Regions from separate parts of the Priestia sp. FSL W8-0524 genome, predicted to be linked through region 3. Evidence: riboswitches for the same ligand, from Rfam matches in the RefSeq annotation. Region 3 holds a riboswitch; each other region holds the start of a gene.
The links. A riboswitch is a leader RNA that binds a small molecule or an ion and turns the genes downstream of it on or off. The one in region 3 is predicted to bind S-adenosylmethionine.
Positions count from the first base shown of each region.

Region 1 (2,203 bases), 110 kb from region 3:
CCAGGTGAAAAAGTTATTAAAACGAAAAATTATCGTTGGAAAGCATGATGAACTGGAACATAAAAGGTGCTTATAAAGCACCTTTTCTATCATATAGGAAAAAGGAGGAGAATGAGTATGAGTATGAATCATTATATTGATAAAATTGTTGAAGTCGATATATCAGGTAAAACAACGTTTGTAGGAAAACTTGTTGATCTCGGGTTAGATGTAATGGTTTTATATAATGGACATGATTATTTGTATATTCCTCTTTTACACATACATCGCTTACGAGAGGTTTCAGAAGAAGATTATACACCTTTACGAACCATAGAAGAGAACTTAATAGAAGAAAGTCAGCGGATTTCTTATCGTAATATTTTACAGCAGGCAAAAGGGAAATTTATTGAAATTTATGTAACAGGAGGAAAATCATTGCATGGCTATATTACAAGCGTGCTGAATGATTATCTTGTGTTTTATTCTCCAGTGTATAAAAATGTCTTTGTTTCTCTACATCATTTGAAATGGCTTACCCCTTATAGTAATGAGTTAACCCCTTATTCTTTAAGTGACAAAGAGCTCCCAGTAAGGCCTGCCTCTGCACCTTTTGTCAGAAACTTTGAAGAGCAGCTTAAAAAATATGAAAATCAACTGGTCGTATTAGATTTAGGGGATCAATCAGAAAAAATTGGCGTACTTAAAGAAGTTTCTAATAATATTGTTGAACTAATTACGGCAAATGGAGAAAGTATGTATTGGAAGTTAGCTCACGTAAAATCTGTGCACTTGCCTTAGAAAAAGAGACCTCGGTGTCGTCTCTTTTTTTATGTACTTATCAGGACAAGTATATTGAATAAACAAATGAGATGATTTAAATTTTTTAGAAAATTATGTTGACAATAAAGAAAATCTTTATTAAAGTTAGTAACAACAAACGTTAACCACCAACAATTATATAGAACTCTTATCAAGAGTGGCGGAGGGACTGGCCCTGCGATGCCCGGCAACCATCAAATGAAACATTCATTTGAACGGTGCTAATTCCTGTGGAACATCAGTATTGTTCTAACAGATGAGAGAAATCGTGTATAAACGAACACTCTTCCATCTGTGAAGAGTGTTTTTTATTTTGAGTTAAGGAGAGAAATAGATGAAAATTGAAACTTTATTAGTTCGTTCAGGAGTAGGTCGTGACCCTTCAACAGGTTCTATTACAACACCCATTTACCAAGCATCAACATTTGCTCATCCTGCTTTAGGGCAAAGTACAGGATTTGACTATGCACGTACGGCAAATCCTACTCGTACGGCATTGGAAGAAGCAATTGCTGCTTTAGAAAAAGGCGAAGTAGGAGTAGCATTCGCTTCAGGAATGGCGGGTGTAATGTCAGTTTTAGCGCTATTTAAAAACGGAGATCATTTAATTGTATCAGAGGATTTATACGGAGGAACGTACCGAGTACTAAATGAAATCTTTTCAGAGCAAGGAATTACTGTTTCGTACGTCAACACAGCCCATCTCGAGCAAGTAAAAGATGCGCTTCGTCCCAACACGAAAGCTTTATTCATTGAAACACCTACAAATCCAATGATGCACGTGACTGATTTGCCAGAAGCAATTGCGTTAGCTAAACAGCATGATTTGCTTACTATCATTGACAATACATTCATGTCCCCTTACTATCAGCGTCCTTTAGAGCTTGGAGCAGATATTGTGATACATAGTGCAAGCAAATACATTGGGGGTCATAATGATGTAGTTGCTGGTCTTGTAGTCGCTCGATGTAGTAGCTTAGGAGAAAAAATTCGTTTTTATCAAAATGCAGCTGGGGCAATCTTAGGTCCACAAGATAGCTGGCTGTTATTGCGCGGTATTAAGACGCTAGCGCTTCGTATGGAAAAACATAACGAAAACGCACTGAAAATTGCAAATTGGCTTACTGCTCATGATCTCGTGGAAAAAGTGTATTACCCTGGTCTTGAAACACATCCGGGCTATGAAATCATGAAGAAACAAGCAACTGGATTTGGAGGCATGATTTCTTTTGCTGTCTCACACCCTGACATCGTGTCAGTACTTTTAGAAAATGTTAAAGTTATTACATTTGCAGAAAGCTTAGGAGGCGTGGAAAGTTTAATGACATTCCCAGCTCGTCAAACACACGCTGACATTCCGGAGGAAATTCGAAATCGTGTCGGAGTAACAAACTGTTTACTT
Region 1 covers NZ_JBBOUG010000001.1:1,148,216-1,150,418, forward strand. Annotated here, with positions in the region: gene NST66_RS05690 (hypothetical protein) at 1-48, shown strand, start outside; gene NST66_RS05695 (hypothetical protein) at 118-780, shown strand; SAM riboswitch class I at 947-1,064, shown strand; gene NST66_RS05700 (trans-sulfuration enzyme family protein) at 1,136-2,203, shown strand, end outside.
Region 1: it holds a riboswitch for S-adenosylmethionine, as region 3 does, so the genes downstream of both, NST66_RS05700 (trans-sulfuration enzyme family protein) here and NST66_RS05095 (bifunctional homocysteine S-methyltransferase/methylenetetrahydrofolate reductase) in region 3, are expected to answer to the same signal.

Region 2 (2,203 bases), 3.5 Mb from region 3:
GCGAATAGGTTGTGCCATGCAAATTCATTAACTACTTGAATTGGTAACTGATACTTTTTATCAGCTCCAGCATATCCATTAAAAACAAAAAGTTCATCCTGCTTCTTTAAGTGGGTTAAGACTTTTTTGTATAGCGCATCGAATCGCTGAGCAGAAATTGGCTGATTGACGGGTCCCCATTCAACCGTTTTTGAAGATACAGCATCGCTTACAATAAATTTATCCAAAGGAGAGCGACCTGTATATTTTCCGGTTTCGACTGACACAGCACCTGTAGAAGTCAGCGTTCCTTCGCGTCGAGCTAGAATTTTTTCAACAAGTTGTGGAACAGATAATTGGTGTTTTGTTGTTTTTAATTGAAGCAAACCATTTAATTCGATAGACATATCAACAGTACTCATGTGCACTACCTTCCTTTTTAGCTATTATTTATTCATTAATGTTTGAAATTTATAATTAGTATAACACATTTATTTAATTATTCTATACTATTTAACTAAAAATGTTTGTGTATTATAAAAAAATGTACGTTATACCTATTTTAGACACATGTATATGTGCTAGAAGCGAAAAAAGTGAAGCTATTTCAAGTGAAAGCCTTTTTTTGGTCTGTCTTGTTAACCAAACTTCGTGATCATTCTTAATAAGGTATACTATTTTTAAATTTGAGTATGTTACATTAAAACAGATTCAAACATAAAGAGATGATTTCCATTTGAATGTTGTTGACAGTGAAGCGCTTTTTCATGTATTATATGTCCTTGAACGGATACTCTCTTATCCCGAGCTGGTGGAGGGACAGGCCCTGTGAAACCCAGCAACCATCGTCATTTTTTTGTGTAGACGATAAGGTGCTAACCTGATGCAAGGGCACAACCTTGATCGATAAGAGTGAAAGGCTTATGTAGAATTTGATACCTTTCCTCGATACAAGGAAAGGTTTTTTTATATTTTTTAACGTGTAATGAAAATAAGGGAATGAGTACCGTATCACAATGTATCGTATTTATAAGGAGGAAAACTGATGTCAACACAACGTCGTCTGTTCACGTCAGAATCTGTTACAGAGGGACATCCCGATAAAATTTGTGACCAAATTTCTGACTCAATTCTTGATGCTATCCTAGCAAAGGATCCAAATGCTCGTGTTGCTTGTGAAACAAGCGTAACAACTGGTTTAGTTTTAGTAAGCGGTGAAATTACAACTTCTACTTACGTGGATATTCCTAAAACAGTTCGTGAAACAATTAAAGGAATTGGCTATACTCGTGCAAAATACGGATTTGATGCTGAAACTTGTGCAGTATTAACATCTATCGACGAGCAGTCAGCTGATATCGCTGCTGGTGTAGACCAAGCGTTAGAAGCACGTGAAGGTCAAATGTCCGATGAAGAAATCGAAGCAATCGGAGCTGGAGACCAAGGGTTAATGTTTGGTTATGCATGTAACGAAACAAAAGAATTAATGCCTCTTCCAATTTCATTAGCTCATAAACTTGCTCGCCGTCTAACAGAAGTACGTAAAGAAGAAATTCTTCCTTACCTTCGCCCGGATGGTAAAACACAAGTAACAGTTGAATATGATGAAAACAACAAACCTGTTCGCATCGATACAATTGTTATTTCAACTCAGCATCACCCAGAAGTAACGTTAGAGCAAATTCAACGTAACTTAAAAGAATATGTAATTAATCCAGTTGTTCCAAATGAGTTAATTGATGAAAATACAAAGTATTTCATTAACCCAACAGGACGTTTCGTAATCGGCGGCCCTCAAGGAGATGCTGGTTTAACTGGTCGTAAAATTATCGTTGATACTTACGGCGGATATGCTCGTCACGGCGGCGGTGCATTCTCTGGTAAGGACGCAACAAAAGTAGACCGTTCAGCAGCTTATGCAGCTCGTTATGTTGCGAAAAACATTGTAGCAGCTGATCTTGCTGATAAATGTGAAGTACAACTAGCATATGCAATTGGTGTTGCACAGCCAGTATCTATTTCAATTGATACATTCGGTACAGGAAAAGTTTCTGAAGAAGTACTAGTAGATGTAGTACGCAAAAACTTTGACCTACGTCCAGCAGGCATCATTAAAATGCTTGATTTACGTCGCCCAATTTATAAGCAAACAGCAGCTTACGGTCACTTTGGTCGTACAGATGTGGAGCTTCCTTGGGAGTTCACAGACAAAGCTGAAGCATTA
Region 2 covers NZ_JBBOUG010000001.1:4,518,950-4,521,152, reverse strand. Annotated here, with positions in the region: gene pckA (phosphoenolpyruvate carboxykinase (ATP)) at 1-401, opposite strand, end outside; SAM riboswitch class I at 775-892, shown strand; gene metK (methionine adenosyltransferase) at 1,025-2,203, shown strand, end outside.
Region 2: it holds a riboswitch for S-adenosylmethionine, as region 3 does, so the genes downstream of both, metK (methionine adenosyltransferase) here and NST66_RS05095 (bifunctional homocysteine S-methyltransferase/methylenetetrahydrofolate reductase) in region 3, are expected to answer to the same signal.

Region 3 (2,203 bases):
TACAAAGTAGTCTTCATTCGTTTCATATTCCAGCTTGCCTTCCACATACGCCGGAAGGCTGGCATTAGGGTAAGCAGATAAGAAAGCACGATCAGGAAGCGGTACTTCTTCAAGAGACTGAATCATATGATAAGGACCTAAACGGCAGTTTAGCCCGACAACATCTGCTCCCAAGTCTTCTAATTCTTTTAATGCATCTGCTAAAGGACGCCCATCTTGCAGTACGCCAATATCATGCAGGGAAACGTGGGTAATAATAGGCTTATCCGTTTCTTTTCTTGCCAGTGTAAGAACGGTCTTTAATTCTTCGAAATCATAGTATGTTTCAAATAAAAGGCCATCCACGCCTTCATTTAAAAGCCAAAACATTTGTTCACGAATGCTTCGCTTAACCTCTTCTAAACTAATAGCATTTTTTTGGAAAGAACGAATTCCGCCGAGTGTACCAACCACGTAAGCCTGATCTTTTGCAGCTTGTTTCGCTAATTTTACACCAGCAACATTGATGTCTTTGACTGAATCTTCTAATCCATAACGGGCAAGTTTTTGATAATTAGCAGCGTACGTATTTGTTTGAATAACGTTTGCACCAGCTTCTACATAGGCTCTGTGAATACGAGAAACCTCTTCTGGTTTGGTGATGTTTAGTTCTTCAAAACAGCTGTCAATACCGTGTGAGTAAAGGAGGGTACCAGTGGCACCATCCCCAATTAAAATTTTAGACTTTAAATCTTCAAGTAACCCCATGTCAAAACCTCCTTAAATTGTTCCGCTTCTATTTCACGAGTGATTCGTTTTATGCAATATGCCGATAAAATAGAAAAAGTCTTCTTAAGAAGAAGACTTTTTTCGCCTTCTTATCTTCCAAGCAATAAATTGCTTGCTGGATTTAGCACCATGTCTCTAACGACTGGTTGCTGAGGTTTCAAAGGGCCAGTCCCTCCACCTCTCATGATAAGAATCAATTGTATATAATTGAAACATATTTTTTTAAATAGAAAGAATACTTATTTAATAATTTATCTGATTTTTAGAAATTATACAACAGTAAATTGTGAATTTCCAGCAAATATTGAGGAAAATTTAAAAGCTAAAGGGAAAATATCCGTATATTTTGTTTGAAAACTGCCGTTATGTTAAGGGATAAAGGGTTTTCATGAAAAAAACAAGAAGGAAATAAAAAAACGAAAAAGGAACAGCACCGGGTGAGGCGAGGATTTACATATAAAAGGCTCGTCTTTTTTTAACCGTTTCTACATATAGTGAACTATGAAGGGTAGAAGGGTGATGGGCATGAAAAGGTGGAAACTCACGCTGCAGGTTGCTGCTACGTATGTAGGCACCGTTGTAGGAGCCGGTTTTGCAACAGGCAAGGAAATTGTTCAATTTTTTACACAGTACGGGGAACTTGGAATGGTTGGAATTTTGGTCAGCGGCTTGTTTTTTATTTGGCTAGGTTCGAAAATGATGCTGCTTTCGCACGCAATTGGGGCTTCTTCTTATCAGCAGCTTAATACATATTTATTTGGTGATGTACTTGGAAAAGCGGTAAACGGTGTAATGATCGTCATTTTATTTGGAGTAACTTCAGTCATGCTGGCGAGTACGGGGGCAATAGGAAAAGAACAGTTCGGGCTGTGGCCTCCTGTTGGGATGATTTGTACAATTGTTTTAACTTATATATTTATCGCAAGAGGAATTAACGGTATTTTAATGGTTAATTCTCTTGTTGTGCCGATGATGCTTTCATTTGCTTTTATCATCTTTGTGCCAAATGTCAGCTATTTCTCACTGATTCAAACGAAGCCGGACTTAACGCTCGTCACACAGTGGAAGTGGGCGGTTAGTCCCTTTTTATATATTTCCCTAAATCTAGCTTTGGCTCAGGCCGTTTTAGTTCCATTAGGAAGCTCCGTGAAAGATAAGAGCGTGATCAAAAAAGGGGCCGTAATAGGAGGATGTGTACTTACGTTTATGCTTGTTTCTACTCATCTTGCCCTTTCCAATTTGCCTTATTCATTTCAACTTGATATTCCTATGAGTGCCGTTGTTAAAAATATCTCAGCGTGGGTGAATGTTTTATTTACGGTAGTTGTGTTAGGTGAGATTTTTACTACATTGATTGGAAATGTATTTGGAATCGCTAAACAGATTCAATCATTTCTTCCCCTGAATGACAAACAAGCTTTTGCGTTTATTATCT
Region 3 covers NZ_JBBOUG010000001.1:1,033,904-1,036,106, forward strand. Annotated here, with positions in the region: gene NST66_RS05095 (bifunctional homocysteine S-methyltransferase/methylenetetrahydrofolate reductase) at 1-747, opposite strand, end outside; SAM riboswitch class I at 855-961, opposite strand; gene NST66_RS05100 (YkvI family membrane protein) at 1,294-2,203, shown strand, end outside.

Region 4 (2,203 bases), 3.5 Mb from region 3:
CAGCAGTTTTTCAGGTATGATACCTGAACTGATGGTTTTTACCACCTCACCGCCTCCGGTAACAGCTCCGAGCACAATTCCTACAGCACAGATGAACAGGGCCACTCTTCGCTTTTTAATTGCACCGGAGCCGTATGAAACGCCCATAGCAGCTGCTGCACCGCTTGCCCCAATATTCATTGCAAAAAAAAGCGCAATGATAAAGGCAACATATAAAAGCATCATTTATTCAGCTCTTTCGTATTTAAGATTCGTGTAATCCGCACTCCACTTTTTGTGTACCTGCCCATCTTCCTGAACGTAAATCGTCTACATTATAGGCAGGTGCGGTACAGGGCTCACAGCCGATACTTGGGTAGCCTTGATCATGAAGTTTGTTGTATGGCAAATCATGCTTATACACATAACGCCAAATTTCTTTCCATGACCAATGAATTAACGGACAAACTTTCACCTTCTTGAATTTCTCATCTTTATTAAAATAATTCGTGTTGGCACGAGACTCAGACTGCTCACGTCTCAAACCGGAAATCCACGCATCATAAGGAGCAAGGGATTCTCTTAGCGGAATGATTTTTCGAATTTGACAGCATAGGTTAGGCTGACTCTTCCAAAGCTCATCTCCATGTTTTTCAGCTTGTTCTGCAAGAGTTAAATCCGGCTTTTTCATATGAATACGTAAATCAGGGAAGCGTTCTTTAATTGCATCAATCACTTCATATGTTTCTTTAAAATGAACCCCTGTATCTAAAAAGACAATTTCAGCATCTTTTTTCACTTTTGAAATTAAATCAATTAACACGATTCCTTCGATCCCAAAGCTTGACGCATAAATAATTGAATCTCCGTAGGTATCATACGCCCACTGCAATGCTGAAAGGGCTCCTTTTGTTTCATCTTTACTGTCGAACTCTGGAAATGTATCGCTCCAGTTTTCGTACGTATATAAGTCTGCCATTTTCTCCACTCCAATTCTTAGTTATCCGCGTTATCCAATAAAAAAAGACGGTTTTACCCACTAGAATTGGATAAAACCGCCTCTAGTGTGTCTAGTCAGCGAAACTATTTAATTCTTACTTTGCTTCGGCGTGTTCAAAGGTTTGTTTTAAGTCGGGGGTTTACAGTCATCGTTGTCCCTCCTCAAAATATCTCTTGCGCTATATCAAAATAAAAAGTCTTCCGTATTGAAAGACTGGGTAGGCAATAATTTTCACCTTATCTTTCAAAATGATACACACTTTGCTGGAATTAGCACCTTGCTAAGCAGGTTGCCGGGGTTCAGCGGGCCAGATCCCTCCACCACTCTTGATAAGCATTTTTTAAAAATTTTAGCATATTTAGAATATTTGTCAACATTAAAAATTATATATCCGATAAGAAAACTATACTTTAAATTCACAGAAATATCTATACTTTTATTTAAAACAACATATGTAAATTTAACCCAAATGTGAACATATCAGTTTATAAAACGCTTTCTTTTTTCCCGACTTTTTATGTTCTCTTGCTAAATAAAATGCAAAATCTCTCTATAAAATTAATAACGGATTTATGAGCTTTACGGATAATTCACCCACATTAGCACACATTACAGATAACACTGACTGACAGATAGGAGCTATATAAGATGGAGAGACAACCCTTTCAATTAGACGATACAATTAAAAATAATGTGCGAACATATTTACAGCAGATTTCAACTGAAGCCTCTAATTTAATTAAACATTTAGACACGAGTGATCATTGTATTTTATGTGATTTTGAGGAGATGAGAAGGTTATTTCAAGATGTTCAAGCTACGGCCGCCTCTTATTACTTGCGTCATTACTTATCGCCTTATACATTTGAATACGCTGCTCTGTCCCTAGCTATTCATAACCTCTCTGAGAAACGTCACGGCGCTTTAATTGTCATTGAAAGGGAACAAAATGTTGATCCTCTTATTCAAAAAGGAATGCCTATTCAAGCTCCTGTCAGCGCTACGCTAGTTGAGACACTGTTCTATCCAGGGACACCCTTACATGACGGAGCCGTCCTAATTAGAAATAATCAGCTTATTTCAGCTGCTAATGTTTTACCTCTCTCGTCTATTATTTCAACGAACAAAAAGTTGGGAACACGTCACCGTGCAGCAATTGGAATGTCGGAAAAATCGGATGCATTAATTTTAGTTGTATCTGAAGAAACAGGTAAAATTTCGTTT
Region 4 covers NZ_JBBOUG010000001.1:4,573,730-4,575,932, forward strand. Annotated here, with positions in the region: gene NST66_RS23925 (inorganic phosphate transporter) at 1-225, opposite strand, end outside; gene NST66_RS23930 (phosphoadenylyl-sulfate reductase) at 245-958, opposite strand; SAM riboswitch class I at 1,213-1,315, opposite strand; gene cdaS (sporulation-specific diadenylate cyclase CdaS) at 1,628-2,203, shown strand, end outside.
Region 4: it holds a riboswitch for S-adenosylmethionine, as region 3 does, so the genes downstream of both, NST66_RS23930 (phosphoadenylyl-sulfate reductase) here and NST66_RS05095 (bifunctional homocysteine S-methyltransferase/methylenetetrahydrofolate reductase) in region 3, are expected to answer to the same signal.